Regions from separate parts of the Pseudomonas ekonensis genome, predicted to be linked through region 3. Evidence: predicted binding sites of a transcription regulator. Region 3 holds the regulator's gene; each other region holds the start of a gene.
What was found. The regulator sigma-54, encoded in region 3, starts transcription at its own class of promoters, with help from an activator protein. The targets are predictions, from matches to a motif close to ANTGGCATNNANNTTGCTNT.
Positions count from the first base shown of each region.

Region 1 (4,211 bases), 710 kb from region 3:
TTTGCGCGGGTCGAAGGCCTGCGCAAACTTGTACAACGCTACCGCGACGAGGCGCAGCGGGCCGAAGACAAGCGCGAGCAGAAGCTGTTGGACGAACTGTCCCAGCGTTTGCCGCGGCACGAGGCCTTTTGACGGGGCAATCGCTGACAGCGGCCGGCGGCATCATGCCTTGCCGCCGCCCCCGGCAAGTGCTAAACCTTGTACAGGTTCGTCAATGACAAGGAAGCCAGCGCATGTCAGTCGTTACAGAAGTCTCTCCGGATGGGCAAAAGCTGACGATCTCGATCAAGGGTCGGTTCGATTTCGGTCGCCATCAGGAGTTTCGCGAGTCCTATGAGCGGCTCAGCAAGAAACCCGACTCCATTGTGGTGGATCTCAAAGAGGCCACGTACCTCGACAGCTCGGCGCTGGGCATGCTGCTGTTGCTGCGCGACCACGCCGGCGGCGAAAATTCCGACGTGCGGGTGATCAACAGCAATTCGGACGTGCGCAAGATCCTCGCCATTTCCAATTTCGACAAGTTGTTCGACATCGCTTGACGGCCATGCAGCCGCAGGAGCCGTTGACCATCCTGATCGCCGAGGACAGCGCCGCCGACCGCCTGCTGCTCTCGACCATCGTCCGCCGCCAGGGGCATGAGGTGCTGACCGCCGGCAACGGCGAGGAAGCGCTGGACGTGTTCCGTCGCCAGCAGCCGCAACTGGTGCTGATGGACGCCATGATGCCGGTGATGGACGGTTTCGAGGCGGCGCGCCGGATCAAGGCGCTGGCGGGGGAAACCCTGGTGCCGATCATCTTCCTTACGTCGCTCACCGAAAGCGAGGCGCTGGCACGCTGTCTGGATGCCGGTGGCGACGATTTTCTGGCGAAACCCTACAACCCGGTGATCCTCGCCGCCAAAATCAAGGCGATGGATCGCCTGCGCCGCCTCCAGGCCACGGTGCTGGAGCAGCGCGACCTGATCGCCCGGCACCACGATTACCTGATCAACGAGCAGCGGGTGGCCAAGGCGGTGTTCGACAAGGTCGCCCATTCCGGTTGCCTGAATGCGCCGAACATCCGCTACCTGCAATCGCCCTACGCGCTGTTCAACGGCGACCTGCTGCTGGCGGCGTACACGCCGGCCGGCGACATGCATGTGCTGCTCGGGGACTTCACCGGCCACGGCCTGCCGGCGGCGGTCGGCGCCATGCCGCTGGCCGAGGTGTTCTACGGCATGACCGCCAAGGGCTACGGGCTGGCCGAGACCCTGCGGGAAATGAACGCCAAGCTCAAGCGCATCCTGCCGGTGGACATGTTCTGTTGCGCGACCCTGCTGTGCCTGAGCGCGCAGCGCCGCTCGGTGGAGTACTGGAACGGCGGCCTGCCCGACGGCTACCTGCACCGCATCGCCACGGGGGAGCGCACGCCGCTGGCGGCGCGGCATCTGCCGTTGGGCGTGCTCAGCCCGCAGGCCTTCGATGACTGCACCGAGGTGCTGCCGATGGAGGTGGGGGATCGGGTGTTCCTGCTCTCCGACGGGGTGATCGACACCTGCGACGCCAACGACCAGTTGTTCGGCGTCGAGCGGCTGCGGCAGGTGTTTGCGGCCAACCGTGAGCCGGACCGGCTCTTCGAAGACATCGAGCAAGCGCTCCAGGCGTTCCGCGGCGAGGCCCGGGACGATGTCAGCATGGTCGAGATCAGCCTGCTCGAGGCGGCGCAGGTGCACGCGCCGGTGCCGGTCTACTCCGACAGCGGCCAGTCCTGTCCGCTCGACTGGTCGGCGAGCTTCGAGTTCCGGGGCGCGACGCTCAAGCGCTTCAACCCGTTGCCGTACCTGCTGCAGCTATTGCTGGAGGTGCACGGGCTGCGGGCGCAGAGCGGGGCGTTGTACAGTGTGCTGGCCGAGCTGTACTCCAATGCCCTGGAACATGGCGTCCTGGGGCTCGACTCCAGCCTCAAGCGCGATGCCAGCGGGTTTGCGCGTTACTATGAGCTGCGCAACGCCCGGCTCGACGCCCTGCGGGACGGCCATGTGCGGGTGCATTTCGACGTGGTGCCGCAAGGCTCGGGCGGAACCCTGGTGATCCGGGTCGAGGACAGCGGCAACGGGTTCGACGTGGCGCGGGTGATGGATCGGCCCCCGGACGGGATCCGCCTGTCCGGGCGCGGGGTCAGCCTGGTCCGTCAGTTGACGCGCAGCGCCCGTTGGTCGGACGACGGCCGCAGTGTCCGCGTGGAGTTTTCCTGGGAGGCTCTGGCATAATCCGCGCATTCTTGATCAAGGAGTGAACAAGTGGCTGACATACATGTAGATCGCGACGTACTGAACTCGATGGCCGAAGTCATGGAGGACAACTATCCGGAATTGCTCGACACCTTCCTGGCGGACTCCGAGAACCGCCTGCGGGAGCTGCAGAAGACCGTCGACGCCGAAGTGCTGTCGTTCGTGGCCCACAGCTTCAAGGGCAGCAGCAGCAACATGGGCGCGACCCGCCTCGCCGAGCTCTGCCATGAGCTTGAGCTGCACGCCAAGGACAAGAGCCCTTCCGAAATCATCAAGCTGGTGGCGGACATCAACAGCGAGTTCGCCGATGTGCGCCCCGTCTACGAAGCCGAACGACAGCGTTCCCTGACCCACTGAGCCTGCCGTCCGGCGCTTTTTGGCCTCTGCGCCGAAAGCTGGCCCGGCACTTGCAACCATCTCGCTCAACTGTACCTACGATCCCAGTGCAGCGGAGACCGTACCATGCCTGCAACCCCCAACATCCTTCTTCAGGCTGCCGCCCAGGCCAAGGCGCAAGCCGCCTCCGCCAAAGCGCCGGCCCTGGCCGCAGAGCCCGGGGACAAGGCCTCCAGCTTCGCCCAGGTGTTTGCCGACCAGGGGCCGGCAAAGCCTTCGGCCGCCACCGCTACGCCGGTGAAACCTGCGCGCGACAACAGCGCGGACAACGGCGGCAAAAAGGACGTCGGCAAGGATCAGTCTGCCGCTCCCGAACCTGCGGTTGCCGATAGCGGCAAACCCTTGCCCGCCGACAAGCCGGCCTCCGGCTCGACAGACGAGCGCAGTGCCAGCGACGACGATTCGGCGCAAACCCCTCAAACGCCTGTGGCGGATGCGCCGCCGGTGGATCCGACGCTGGATCCGGCCCTGGTCGAGGCGGTGCAGCCGCCGCTGACCGTACCGGTCGAGCCTGCACCGGTGGCGCAGACGCCTGCGCCGGCCAAGGTCGAAACCCCGGCGGTGACGGCGTCGCCGACACCGGCCCCGGCGCCGGTTGCCGACAGCGGTTTCGACCCGGAGGCCGATCCGCTCGACAACCTGCCGGCCGTCCGTCTGGCGATGGAGCAGAGCGGCCACATTTCCGCTGCCAGCCAGGCCCAGCCCAAGGCTGCGCCGACCCCGGCACAGGCTCAGGCCGACGGCGAATTGACTGCGGCGCAGAACTTCGCCGCCGGCATGGCCAACATGCTCGATGTGCAGGCAGACAAGGACAGCACCAGCCAGGGCGGCGAGAAGGCCTTCAGCGGCCTGCTCGATGAAGGGCTCAAGGACTTGAAGTCGGCCAGCAGCGACACCCGCGTCGATGATTTCGCCAACCGTCTGGCGGCGCTGACGCAGGCCGCCACGCCGAAGACCGCCAACGCCCTGCCGGTGAACCAGCCGATCGCCATGCACCAGAGCGGCTGGACCGAAGAGGTGGTGAACCGCGTCATGTATCTGTCGAGCGCCAACCTCAAGGCGGCCGACATCCAGTTGCAGCCGGCCGAGCTCGGTCGTCTCGACATCCGGGTGAACATGGTGCCGGACCAGCAGACCCAAGTGACGTTCATGAGCGCCCATCCGAGCGTGCGTGAAGCGCTGGACGGCCAGATGCACCGCCTGCGCGAGATGTTCACCCAGCAGGGCATGGGCCAGGTCGACGTCAACGTGTCCGATCAGAACCGTGGCTGGCAGGGTCAGGAACAGGCGCAGCAGGGGCAGGGCGGTCGCGCCAGTGCCGCAGGCGGCCGTCCGGACTCGGCGGAAGAGGAACTGACCCCGGCTGCCGTGGCCGAGGCGGCTGCCCAGGCCACCAGCGTGATCGGCACCAGCGCGGTCGACTATTACGCCTGATCGACAGCGACACCCACCCTGTAGGAGCGAGCCTGCTCGCGATTGCGATGTATCAGTCACATGAGTATTGACTGACACGCCGCAATCGCGAGCAGGCTCGCTCCTACAGTGG
Region 1 covers NZ_JAHSTS010000002.1:860,761-864,971, reverse strand. Annotated here, with positions in the region: gene fliJ (flagellar export protein FliJ) at 1-132, shown strand, start outside; gene KVG96_RS16945 (STAS domain-containing protein) at 234-539, shown strand; gene KVG96_RS16940 (fused response regulator/phosphatase) at 545-2,248, shown strand; gene KVG96_RS16935 (Hpt domain-containing protein) at 2,279-2,626, shown strand; gene KVG96_RS16930 (flagellar hook-length control protein FliK) at 2,732-4,099, shown strand.
Region 1: the regulator sigma-54 is predicted to act here: its motif matches at 2,675-2,694, upstream of KVG96_RS16930 (flagellar hook-length control protein FliK).

Region 2 (4,211 bases), on a different contig from region 3:
CCTTGGCGGCGGCCAGGGCGCCGGCGACACCGGCCAGGCCGAACAGGCCGATCTGGGTGTGCGACAGCGACAGCGGCGGTGCGCTCAGCGGCAGCACCATCGAGGTCCACAGCACGCTGAAGGCGGCGAAGATGAGCAGGGCGAAGGTGCCCCTGACGCGCAGCGTGCGTTCGCTCAGGTACAGCCGCAAGACCGAGCGCAGCAACTGCCGGTAGCTGCCGGCGGCCGACGGCGTGGCGGACGCCGGCAGGGTGCGCTGCAGCACCAGCGCCATGCCGGCCATCAGGGCGGCCGAGACGAAATACACACCGCGCCAACCCGCCAGGTCCGCCACGGCGCCGGAGACGAAACGGGCCAGCAGAATGCCCAGCACCACGCCGCTGGTGACGGTGCCGATGGCCTGGCCACGCTGTTCCGGGCTGGCCAGGGCGGCGGCGTAGGCGACCACCACCTGCACCACCACGGCCATCAGGCCCACCAGCACCATCGCGCCGAGCAGCGTGAGCCAGTCCTGCGACAGGCCGACCGCGCACAGGGCGACGGCGGACATCAGCAACTGCGTCAGGATGAGTCGCTTGCGGTTCAGCAGATCGCCCAGCGGCACGATGAACAGCAGCCCCACCGCGTAACCGGCCTGGGTGGCGGTCACCACGACGCCGATGGCGCCGGGCGCGACCGCTAGGCTCGCGGCCATGGACTCCAGCAGCGGCTGGGCGAAATACACGTTGGCCACCGCCATGGCGCAGGTGATGGCGAACAGCAGCGTCCGGTAGCGGCCGGGCGTCGGCGCCGGGCGTTCCCGACAGGCCGGGGCAGCGGCCTCGAGATCCGTTGTCGAGGGCGTTTGAGGATCCGGCATCGCGACATCCATCCTTGAGCTGATGTGGTTTCGAAACAAAACCGATGCGTGGATTTTTACCCAATCAGGTTTTAATATGCAACCAGTTGTGTGAAGCACGTTCCTCTGACGCCAGCGGCGTCTTTTGTCCCTTTGTCGATTGAATCCGGAGACCCATGGCCAGACAGCAGCAACTGGCGCAAAGCGAATGCCCCGTGGCCCGCACGCTCGAAGCCATCGGCGACCGGTGGGCGCTGATGATCATCCGCGACGCCTTCGACGATGTCCGCCGGTTCACGGAATTCCAGAAACGCCTGGGCCTGGCCCGCAACATCCTCACGGTCAAGCTCAAGATGCTGGTCGAGTTGGGCGTGTTCGAGGTGCGGCCGGCGTCCGACGGCAGTGCCTACAAGGAATACGTGCTGACCGAGATGGGGCGCTCCGTGTTTCCCATCGTGGTCAGCCTGCGCCAGTGGGGGGAGCGCTTCCTCTTCAAGGAAGGCGAGTGCCATTCGGTGCTGCTGGACGACGAACTGTCGGAGCCGATCGAGACCATTGCGGTCCGCTCAAGGTCGGGCAAGGTGCTGTCCCCGGCCGATTGCCACCGGCGGGTGGTCAAGCGCGGCGCCTGAGGCGCGGGACGCCTTCACCGGATACGCGAACCCCACACCGCAAGGCGTGGGGTTTTTCATGGGCTGCCGAACCGCAGCCCGGCAGGCTGCGGCCTCACTCGGCCGGCGGGTTCAGCTTGGCCTCAAGCTCCGCGACTTTCGCCTCGAGACTTTCGAGGCGGGCGCGGGTGCGGGCCAGCACCACCATCTGACTGTCGAACTCTTCGCGGCTCACCAGGTCCAGTTTGCTGAAGGCGCTCTGCATCAGCATCTTGAACTGGCTTTCGATTTCGGCTTTGGGCAAGGGCGTGTCGCCGCTGAACAGACGGGAGGCGGTGCCGCTCAGGGCGTCGAGGAAGTCTTTGGGCGCGAGCATGGGAAATGTCCTGGAAACAATGGCCGGCAGTGTATCACGCAGTGTCTATAGTCATTGGCGCCGGCAGGGATGCACGCTTTTCGCGCAGGCCGCCGGACGGCGGCGCACCGTTGTTGTGCGTATCCCGGGTGCCATTTTAGTGATGGCCACTGCCGACGCGGCCAAGGGATTGAAATCAGTGGGTTTTGGCAAGGTGGCAAGCTTTCTGCTTAGTCGGTGGTGACCCATGCACTGATGCAGTCGCTGTGATGAATGCAGTGCGGCAGGCGGAGCGGGGAGTTTCGTCTGATGCGGTTAGCTGGCGTCGGTCGGGCCGGCAGGGCCGACGATGCGTTACAAAGCCAGGCACTGCGCTTAGACTTGAGTCGGGTTTGTTTTCCTGGGGCAAGTCCACCAATTCGGGAGAGAGTTTCATGAAGCTAGTCACTGCCATCATCAAGCCGTTCAAGCTGGACGACGTGCGCGAGTCGCTGTCCGAAATCGGCGTGCAGGGCATTACCGTCACTGAAGTCAAAGGCTTCGGCCGGCAGAAGGGTCACACCGAGCTGTACCGCGGCGCGGAATACGTGGTCGATTTCCTGCCCAAGGTGAAGATCGACGTCGCCATCGACGACAAGGACCTTGATCGGGTCATCGAGGCGATCACCAAGGCCGCCAACACCGGCAAGATCGGTGACGGCAAGATCTTCGTGGTCAATCTGGAACAGGCGATCCGCATCCGTACCGGCGAAACCGATACCGACGCCATCTAAGCCGCCACAAACCCAACGCCCCAGGAGAAAACAAAATGACTCTGCGTAAATTCGCAGGGCTAGGAGCCCTGTTGCCTATCGTAATGCCCGGCCTGGCCATGGCGGCAGACGAAGCGGCGGCCCCGGTCCTCAATTCCGGCGACACGGCCTGGATGCTCACCTCCACGGCCCTCGTGCTGTTCATGACCATCCCCGGCCTCGCGCTGTTCTACGGCGGCATGGTCCGTTCGAAAAACATCCTTTCCGTGATGATGCAGTGCTTCGCCATCACCGGCCTGATCAGCGTCCTGTGGGTCATCTACGGCTACAGCATCGCGTTCGACACCACCGGCATGGAGCAGGGCGTCGTCAACTTCAACTCCTTCGTCGGCGGCTTCGGCAAGGCGTTCCTCGCCGGCATCACCCCGGCCAGCCTGACCGGCCCGGCGGCGCTGTTCCCCGAGGCGGTGTTCGTCACCTTCCAGATGACCTTCGCGATCATCACCCCGGCGCTGATCGTCGGTGCGTTCGCCGAGCGGATGAAGTTCTCCGCCATGCTGGTGTTCATGGGCATCTGGTTCACCGTCGTCTATGCGCCGATCGCGCACATGGTCTGGTCCGGCAACGGCGGCCTGATGTGGGACTGGGGCGTGCTCGACTTCGCCGGCGGCACCGTGGTGCACATCAACGCCGGTGTGGCCGGCCTGATCGCCTGCCTGGTGCTGGGCAAGCGCAAAGGCTTCCCGACCACCCCGATGGCGCCGCACAACCTGGGTTACACCCTGATGGGCGCGGCGATGCTGTGGATCGGCTGGTTCGGCTTCAACGCCGGCTCCGCCGCCGCCGCCAACGGCACCGCCGGCATGGCGATGCTGGTCACCCAGATCGCCACCGCCGCCGCGGCGCTGGGCTGGATGTTCGCCGAGTGGATCACCCACGGCAAACCGAGCGCACTGGGCATCGCCTCGGGCGTGGTGGCCGGCCTGGTGGCGATCACGCCGGCCGCCGGCACCGTCGGCCCGATGGGCGCGCTGGTGATCGGCCTGGCGGCGGGCGTGGTCTGCTACTTCTGCGCCACCAGCCTGAAGCGCAAGCTCGGTTATGACGACTCCCTGGACGCCTTCGGCGTGCACGGCATCGGCGGCATCCTCGGCGCGATCCTCACGGGCGTGTTCGCCGCGCCGTCGCTGGGCGGTTTCGGCACCGTCACCGACATCGCGGCGCAGGTCTGGATCCAGTGCAAGGGCGTCGGGTTCACGGTGATCTACACCGCGGTCGCCACCTTCGTCATCCTCAAGGTGCTGGACGCCGTGATGGGTCTGCGCGTGACCGACGAGGAAGAGTCGGTGGGCCTGGATCTGGCTCAGCACAACGAGCGCGGCTACAACCTGTAAGCCGGCGCCATGAAAAAACTGCCCGGTTCGCCGGGCATTTTTTTGTCCGGAATTTGTCATCTGCGATACCGCCGGAAGGTTTTCGCACATGGCTTCGGCGCTGTCGCAGGCGGGGGTGTTTATGCGGCCAATGGCTTACACCGCTGAAGGAATATTAGGGCCTTTGTTTTTTTCCAGAGCGCGCTAGAATGCGCCCCGAACGTGCGGAGAACTGTATGTGGCAACAGACTCTGATAACCCTGCGGGCACGGCCCCGGGGCT
Region 2 covers NZ_JAHSTS010000003.1:327,857-332,067, forward strand. Annotated here, with positions in the region: gene KVG96_RS25440 (MFS transporter) at 1-859, opposite strand, end outside; gene KVG96_RS25445 (winged helix-turn-helix transcriptional regulator) at 1,015-1,470, shown strand; gene KVG96_RS25450 (accessory factor UbiK family protein) at 1,565-1,825, opposite strand; gene glnK (P-II family nitrogen regulator) at 2,239-2,577, shown strand; gene KVG96_RS25460 (ammonium transporter) at 2,613-3,950, shown strand; gene KVG96_RS25465 (secondary thiamine-phosphate synthase enzyme YjbQ) at 4,166-4,211, shown strand, end outside.
Region 2: the regulator sigma-54 is predicted to act here: its motif matches at 2,018-2,037, upstream of glnK (P-II family nitrogen regulator).

Region 3 (4,211 bases):
CCGCAAGGAGCTCGACAAGGCCGGCCGGCGCAAGGAACTCGAAAGCCTGCTGCAGGAATTCCACATCAGCCACATCCGCGACAACCTCGGCATGAGCCTGTCCGGCGGCGAACGCCGTCGCGTGGAAATCGCCCGGGCCCTGGCCACCGCACCGAAATTCATCCTCCTCGACGAACCGTTCGCCGGTGTGGACCCGATCTCGGTGGGCGACATCAAGCAGATCATCCACCACCTCAAGGCGAAGGGCATCGGCGTGCTGATCACCGACCACAACGTGCGCGAGACCCTGGACATCTGCGAAACGGCCTACATCGTCAACGACGGCCAGCTGATCGCCGAAGGCGACTCGGACACCATCCTCGCCAACGACCTGGTGAAGGAAGTGTACCTGGGCCACGAGTTCCGCCTGTAAGCGCTGAGGTGGCCGCCCTGCCGCCCCTGCGCTGCATCGATTCGAGCGCGGTTTTATGCGCTTTAATTGTTACAGCGCTCTAGGCAAACACTTCAGTTTCAGGCATATAATTTGCTTAAGTTTGGCGCCTCGGCGCCCTGTAGTGGATGGCGCATGTGCGCCGGCAAATAAGGTGTTAAGCCCCTGCCATGAAACCATCGCTAGTCTTGAGAATGGGCCAGCAGCTGACGATGACGCCGCAGCTGCAACAGGCCATCCGCCTGCTCCAATTGTCGACCCTGGACCTGCAGCAGGAGATCCAGGAGGTCCTGGAATCCAACCCGATGCTCGAGCGCCAGGAAGACGGCGACGACTTCGACAATTCCGACCCCATGGCCGACAACGCCGAACAGAAGCCCAACACCGAGATCCAGGAACCGGCCTACCAAGAGACGGCGCCGACGGTGGACAGCCTCGAGGACGGCGAATGGAGCGAGCGCATCCCCAACGAACTGCCGGTCGACACCGCCTGGGAAGACGTCTACCAGACCAGCGCCAGCAGCCTGCCCGGCAACGATGACGACGAGTGGGACTTCACCACCCGCACCTCCGCCGGCGAGAGCCTGCAAAGCCACCTGCTGTGGCAACTCAACCTGGCGCCGATGTCGGACACCGACCGCCTGATCGCCGTCACCCTGATCGACTGCATCAACAATCAGGGCTACCTCGACGAATCCCTCGAAGAAATCCTCGACGCGTTCGATCCGGAGCTGGACATCGAGCTCGACGAGATCGAAGCCGTCCTGCACCGCATCCAGCAGTTCGAGCCGGCGGGCATCGGCGCCCGCAACCTCGGCGAATGCCTGCTGCTGCAATTGCGCCAGCTGCCGGCCAAGACCCCGTGGCTGACGGAGGCCAAACGCCTGGTCACCGACTTCATCGACCTGCTCGGCAGCCGCGACTACAGCCAGCTGATGCGGCGCATGAAACTCAAGGAAGACGAACTGCGCCAGGTCATCGAGCTGGTGCAGAGCCTCAACCCGCGCCCGGGCTCGCAGATCGAATCGTCCGAGGCCGAGTACGTGGTGCCGGACGTCATCGTGCGCAAGGACAACGAACGCTGGCTGGTCGAGCTGAACCAGGAATCCGTGCCGCGCCTGCGGGTCAACGCCCAGTACGCCGGGTTCGTGCGCCGCGCCGACACCAGCGCCGACAACACCTTCATGCGCAACCAGCTGCAAGAGGCGCGCTGGTTCATCAAGAGCCTGCAGAGCCGCAACGAGACCCTGATGAAAGTGGCGACCCAGATCGTCGAGCATCAGCGCGGTTTCCTGGAGTACGGCGACGAAGCCATGAAACCCCTGGTGCTGCATGACATCGCCGAAGCGGTGGGCATGCACGAGTCGACGATTTCCCGGGTGACCACGCAAAAGTTCATGCATACCCCCCGGGGCATTTATGAGCTGAAATACTTTTTCTCCAGCCACGTCAGCACCTCCGAAGGCGGCGAATGCTCGTCCACGGCGATCCGCGCGATCATCAAGAAACTGGTTGCCGCGGAAAATCAGAAAAAGCCGTTGAGCGACAGCAAGATCGCTGGTTTACTGGAGGCACAAGGCATTCAGGTGGCTCGCCGCACCGTCGCCAAGTACCGCGAATCCCTCGGGATCGCGCCTTCGAGCGAACGCAAGCGGTTGATGTAAGCCACGTTACAGCGTTCCAGTGGCAGGCTATCCCGCCTGCCGCTTTATGCACTGGCAACGAAGGAGAAGCTGTATGCAAGTCAACATCAGTGGACACCAACTGGAAGTGACCGCCCCTCTGCGCGAGTACGTCGAGTCCAAGCTCAAGAAGATCGAGGGACATTTCGACAAGATCACCAACGTTCAGGTGATCATGACCGTCGAGAAGCTCAAACAGAAAATCGAAGCCACGCTGCATGTGCCGGGTAAGGAAGTGGTGGCCAATGCCGAACATGACGACATGTACGCAGCCATTGACCTCCTGACCGACAAACTGGATCGCCAACTCAAAACGCATAAGGAAAAGACCCAGAAAGTCCTTCAGGGCGCTACCGGTCGATAACCCCCCACTCCATGATCCGACTTGAAAGTATCCTGACCCCCGGCCGTTCCCTCGTGAACGTGCCGGGCGGCAGCAAAAAGAAAGCCCTCGAACAAATTGCCAACCTGATCGCCCGGGAAGTGCCGGATCTGGAGATGCAAGATGTCTTCGAGGCACTGGTCGCCCGTGAGAAGCTCGGCTCCACCGGCTTCGGCAACGGCATCGCCATTCCGCACTGCCGCCTCAAGGGTTGCGAGTCGCCCATCAGTGCGCTGATGCACCTTGAAGCCCCCATCGATTTCGACGCCATCGACGGCGCCCCGGTCGACCTGCTGTTCGTCCTGCTGGTCCCGGAAGCCGCCACCGATGCGCACCTGGAGCTGCTGCGCCAGATCGCCAGCATGCTCGACCGCAAGGAAGTACGCGAAAAACTGCGTCGCGCCGCCAGCAACCAAGACTTGTATCAGGTTGTCCTGGACGAGCAGAACGGGCAGTAAACATGCGTCTGATCATCGTCAGTGGCCGTTCCGGCTCGGGTAAAAGCACCGCACTGGATGTCCTGGAGGACAACGGCTACTACTGCATCGACAACCTGCCGGCCGGCCTGCTGCCGGATCTGGCCGAGCGTGCGCTGATCCACACCGAACTGTCGCAACCGCTGGTGGCCGTCTCGATCGATGCGCGCAACCTGCCGAGCCACCTGTCGCGTTTTCCCGAATTGCTCGAAGAGGTCCGCAGCCGGCATATCCAGTGCGACGTCCTCTACCTGGACGCCGACGAGGAAACCCTGCTCAAGCGCTTCTCGGAAACCCGCCGGCGCCACCCGCTGAGCAGCGCCAACCGTTCGCTGGCCGAAGCCATCGAGGACGAAACGGCCCTGCTCGGCCCCATCGCCGACCTGGCGGACCTGAAGGTCAACACCACCAGCCTGAACCTGTACCAATTGCGTGACACCATCAAGCTGCGCCTGCTGAACCAGCCGGAACCCGGTACGGCGTTCCTGGTGGAGTCGTTCGGTTTCAAACGCGGCATGCCGGTGGATGCCGACCTGGTGTTCGATGTACGCTGCCTGCCCAATCCGTACTGGAAACCTGAACTACGCGCACAGTCCGGCCTGGACGAGCCGGTGGCCGAATACCTCGCGGCGCAGCCGGAGGTCGAGGAGATGTTCCAGGACATCTACGCCTACCTGCTCAAGTGGCTGCCGCGCTTCGCCGCCAGCAACCGCGCCTACGTCACCATTGCCATCGGCTGCACCGGCGGGCACCACCGCTCCGTCTACCTGACCGAGCGCCTGGGCCAGGCGTTGCAGAAAACCCTGAAGAACGTCCAGGTCCGCCACCGCGACCTCACCTAAAGGATCCACACCGCGATGCCTGCTCTGGAAATCGAAATCATCAACAAACTGGGTCTGCATGCCCGGGCATCGGCCAAGTTCGTCGGTGTCGCCGGCCAGTTCCCGGATTGCACGATCAGGGTCGGCCGCACGCCGGAGACCACGGTGGACGGCAAGAGCATCATGGCCATGATGATGCTGGCCGCCGGCAAGGGCACGAAAATCCACCTGAGCACCGAAGGGCATCAAGAGAACGAAGCCATGGATGCGCTGGTGGCGCTGATCAACAACTACTTCGACGAAGGCGGCTGAGACCGTATTCGTCAGGAGGGAGCAAAGGCGCCCTCCTGAGGTTCAGCCCAACGCCGTATCCATCACCATCATCAGACAAAAGCCCACCAGCAGTCCCAGGCTGGCCAG
Region 3 covers NZ_JAHSTS010000002.1:1,570,731-1,574,941, forward strand. Annotated here, with positions in the region: gene lptB (LPS export ABC transporter ATP-binding protein) at 1-412, shown strand, start outside; gene KVG96_RS20285 (RNA polymerase factor sigma-54) at 601-2,094, shown strand; gene hpf (ribosome hibernation-promoting factor, HPF/YfiA family) at 2,168-2,476, shown strand; gene ptsN (PTS IIA-like nitrogen regulatory protein PtsN) at 2,488-2,952, shown strand; gene rapZ (RNase adapter RapZ) at 2,955-3,812, shown strand; gene KVG96_RS20305 (HPr family phosphocarrier protein) at 3,828-4,103, shown strand; gene KVG96_RS20310 (ZIP family metal transporter) at 4,146-4,211, opposite strand, start outside.

Region 4 (4,211 bases), 600 kb from region 3:
AGAATCGAACCAAAATGGGTTGGAATGTGAGTAAGGTGCAGACTGTTGCACCAATATAGTGCGCAATGCGCGAGGCCGTTAGAAGAACCGCAGGAAAGGGTTTTTCGGTTCGGGGGGCTTGTCCTTGAGCGGGCACTCGGGGCGCACGCCGTAGTCGTCCTTCGCGCAGGGTTTGACCTGGCGTTTCTGCGCCAGGGATATCCGCTGCATGTGGAACGGCTGGTTGGCGGTGCGCTCGACGGTGCGCCCCTGGCCGTCGAGGATCTCCACCGACAGGTTGTGGCTGCCGCGGTCGATGTTGCTCAGCGGGAACACCGGGCTCGGTCCGGGTTCGCCGGTGGCCTGGCCGTCCAGCAGCAGGCGGTAGCGGTGGCCCGGCTGCAGGCCGGGCTCGCTGGTGACGCTGACGATCAGTTCGCCGGCGCTGCTGCGGATGGTCGCGTCCGGCTCGGGGATCAGCACCCGCAGCATGTCGTAGCGGAACGGCGTCGGTTCCGGCATCGGGTTCTTCACGGCGGGGGACGTCTTGCCCGCGGACGCGGCCGGCATGCGGTTGCTGGTGGTCAACTGAATCCGCTTGGCGTCGCCCCGCGGCTGATCGGTGTAGACCCGGTTGCCTTGGGCATCGGTGTAGGTGAACACCTCGGCCGACGCGGCGAACGCGACCAGCGTCAGGCAGAAGGCAAGCAGGCGGATCATGGCTTGTGCACCCGCTGCACGCTGAAGGTCACCGGCGGGCTCTGCTGGATCACCGACTGTCCGTCGATCACCTGCACCGCGAGGCGGTGCTCGCCGCGGTCCACGTTCACCAGTTGCAGGGTCGGCAGGTTGCTGGGCTGGCCGTAGGGTTCGTCGTCGAGCAGCAGCCGCAGCTGATGCGGCGGCCTCAGGCGCGGCTTGATCAGCACGCCGACGGTGAACGTGCCGTTGTTGGCGCGCAGGGCCTCTTCGCTGGGCAGGCCGGTCAGTTCCAGGGTTTCGTAGGCGCTGCGGGCGGGTTCGCGCGTGTCCGCATTCGCGGGCGGTGCGGCGGGCGGTTGGGTGGCGACCTGGTTGAGCGGCGGCAGCTCCACCGGCTGCGACGGCACGCCTTCAGGGGAATGGTCGCTGTAGACCGTGTGGCCGTTGGCGTCGGTGTACTTGTAGATCTGCGCGGCGGCGGGCAGGGCGATCAGCAGCAGGAGACAAAGGAAGGTGCGACCCATGGCATCGACCGGATTCGAAAGCGATGGGGTGCAGCATAGGCCAGTCGCGGCGGTTGGCCCAATCCGGGACATATCCTGGCGCAATTCCCTGTGGGAGCGAGCCTGCCGGAGGGTGTCGTCGGGGCAACAAAAAAGGCCTCCCGAAGGAGGCCTCTCTTGTGTCGCGCCGCGCGGGGCGGCGCCACCGGATCAGCAGCTGTAGTACAGCTCATATTCCAGTGGGTGCACGAAGGTGCGCACCTTGATTTCCTCTTCGGACTTCAGCGCGATGTAGGCGTCGATGAAGTCGTCGGAGAACACGCCGCCCTTGGTCAGGAACGCGCGGCCCTTGTCCAGCTCTTCCAGGGCTTCCTTCAGGCTGCCGCACACCTGCGGGATCTCTTTCGCCTCTTCAGGCGGCAGGTCGTACAGGTTCTTGTCGGCGGCGTCGCCTGGGTGGATCTTGTTCTGGATGCCGTCCAGGCCGGCCATCAGCAGTGCCGCGAAAGCCAGGTACGGGTTGGCGGCCGGATCCGGGAAACGGGCTTCGATACGACGGCCGCGAGGGCTGTTGACGTAAGGAATGCGGATCGAGGCGGAACGGTTGCGGGCCGAGTAGGCCAGCATCACCGGGGCTTCGAAGCCTGGCACCAGACGCTTGTAGGAGTTGGTGGCCGGGTTGGTGAAGCCGTTCAGGGCCTTGCCGTGCTTGATGATGCCGCCGATGAAGTACAGGGCGGTGTCGGACAGGCCGGCATAGCCTTCGCCGGCGAAGGTGTTCTTGCCGTCTTTGGCGATGGACATGTGCACGTGCATGCCCGAGCCGTTGTCGCCGTACAGCGGCTTCGGCATGAAGGTCGCGGTGCGGCCGTAGGCGTCGGCAACGTTGTGCACGACGTATTTCAGGGTCTGAACTTCGTCAGCTTTTTTCACCAGGGTGTTGAACTTGACACCGATTTCGTTCTGGCCGGCGGTCGCCACTTCGTGGTGGTGGACTTCGACGGTCTGGCCCATTTCTTCCAGGGCGTTGCACATTGCGGTGCGGATTTCGTGGTCGTGGTCGAACGGCGGAACCGGGAAGTAGCCGCCCTTGATGCCTGGACGGTGGCCTTTGTTGCCGCCTTCCACGTCCTGGTCGGACATCCACGAGCCTTGCTCGGAGTAGATCTTGAACATCGAGCCGGAGATGTCGGACTTGAACTTCACTTCGTCGAAGATGAAGAACTCTGGCTCGGGGCCTGCGAACACGGTGTCGCCGATGCCGGTGGACTTCAGGTATTCCTCGGCGCGGCGGGCGATGGCGCGCGGGTCGCGGTCGTAGCCTTGCATGGTCGAAGGTTCGATGATGTCGCACACCAGGATCAGGGTCGGCTCTTCGGTGAACGGATCCAGGACGGCGGTTTCGTCGTCCGGCATCAGGATCATGTCGGAGGCTTCGATGCCTTTCCAGCCGGCGATGGAGGAACCGTCGAACATCTTGCCGACTTCGAAGAAGTCATCTTCCAGCGCATCGCGAGCCGGCATGGTCACGTGGTGCTGAGTGCCTTTGGTGTCCGTGAAGCGCAGATCAATCCACTTGACGTCATGATCTTTGATGAGTTGAACCGACTTCGACATAGTGTCCTCCGGGTGGCTTAGGGCGGTAGTGGATGCCCTTCTGTATTGGTGATGCCGGCGCGAATACTCTGCCAAGGCAACCTGCCTCACAAGGGAGCAAATTGCATGCCAGTGCCCCAGCATGGGTTTTTTGCCCCAAATTCACGCTTATAAAGGTGCAGGGCGCCGAAACGGCGAAAATCCCGCCCTCTAATGTAGCGTTTGAATCCGAAAACGACCCGTTTTGGTGCATGCAAAACCTTCTGCACATTAACTGGTTAAACCTTGAGCAATTTCCGCTATAATCCGCGCCCCACTTTTTCCGGCTGGCGTTGCGCGCGCAGTTTTCATGAAACTAATCGTAAAAGTCTTCCCCGAGATCACCATCAAGAGCCGCCCTGTCCGGATGCGTTTCATCCGCCAGTTGGCCAAGAACATCCGTGCCGTGCTCCGCGATCTGGATCCGGCCGTGGTGGTGAACGGCGTGTGGGACAACCTCGAGCTGGAAACCCGCGTCACCGATCCGAAGGCCCTGAAGGAGATGGGCGAGCGCCTGAGCTGCATGCCGGGCATCGCGCACTTCCTGCAGATCGACGAGTACCCGCTGGGCGACTTCGACGACATCGTCGAGAAGTGCAAGCAGCACTACGGCGACGCGCTGGCCGGCAAGATCTTTTCGGTGCGCTGCAAGCGCGCGGGCAAGCACCCGTTCAGCTCGATCGACGTCGAGAAGTACGTCGGCAGCCAGCTGCGCCGCCAGTGCGGCGCCGCCGGGATCGACCTGAAGAAGCCTGAAGTCGAAGTGCGCATCGAAGTGCGCGACCAACGGTTGTTCGTCATCCACGGCCAGCACAACGGCATCGGCGGCTACCCGCTCGGCGCCCTGGAGCAGACTCTGGTGCTGATGTCCGGCGGCTTCGACTCCACCGTGGCGGCCTACCAGATCATGCGCCGCGGCCTGATGGGGCACTTCTGCTTCTTCAACCTGGGCGGCCGTGCCCACGAATTGGGCGTGATGGAAGTCGCGCATTTCATCTGGAAGAAGTACGGCAGCTCGCAACGCGTGTTATTTGTCAGTGTGCCGTTCGAGGAAGTGCTGGGCGAAATCCTCGGCAAGGTCGACGACAGCCACATGGGCGTGGTGCTCAAGCGCATGATGGTGCGGGCCGCGTCGAGCATCGCCGACCGCCTGCACATCGACGCGCTGGTCACCGGCGAGGCGATCTCCCAGGTGTCGAGCCAGACCCTGCCGAACCTGTCGGTGATCGACTGCGTCACCGAGAAACTGATCCTGCGTCCGCTGATCGCCAGCCACAAGCAGGACATCATCGACACGGCCGACGCCATCGGCACCGGCGACTTCGCCCGGCACATGCCGGAATACTGCGGGGTCATTTCGGTCAACCCGAAGACCGCCGCCAAGCGTTACCG
Region 4 covers NZ_JAHSTS010000002.1:2,169,589-2,173,799, reverse strand. Annotated here, with positions in the region: gene KVG96_RS22815 (DUF4124 domain-containing protein) at 79-699, opposite strand; gene KVG96_RS22810 (DUF4124 domain-containing protein) at 696-1,205, opposite strand; gene glnA (glutamate--ammonia ligase) at 1,395-2,801, opposite strand; gene thiI (tRNA uracil 4-sulfurtransferase ThiI) at 3,130-4,211, shown strand, end outside.
Region 4: the regulator sigma-54 is predicted to act here: its motif matches at 2,895-2,914, upstream of glnA (glutamate--ammonia ligase).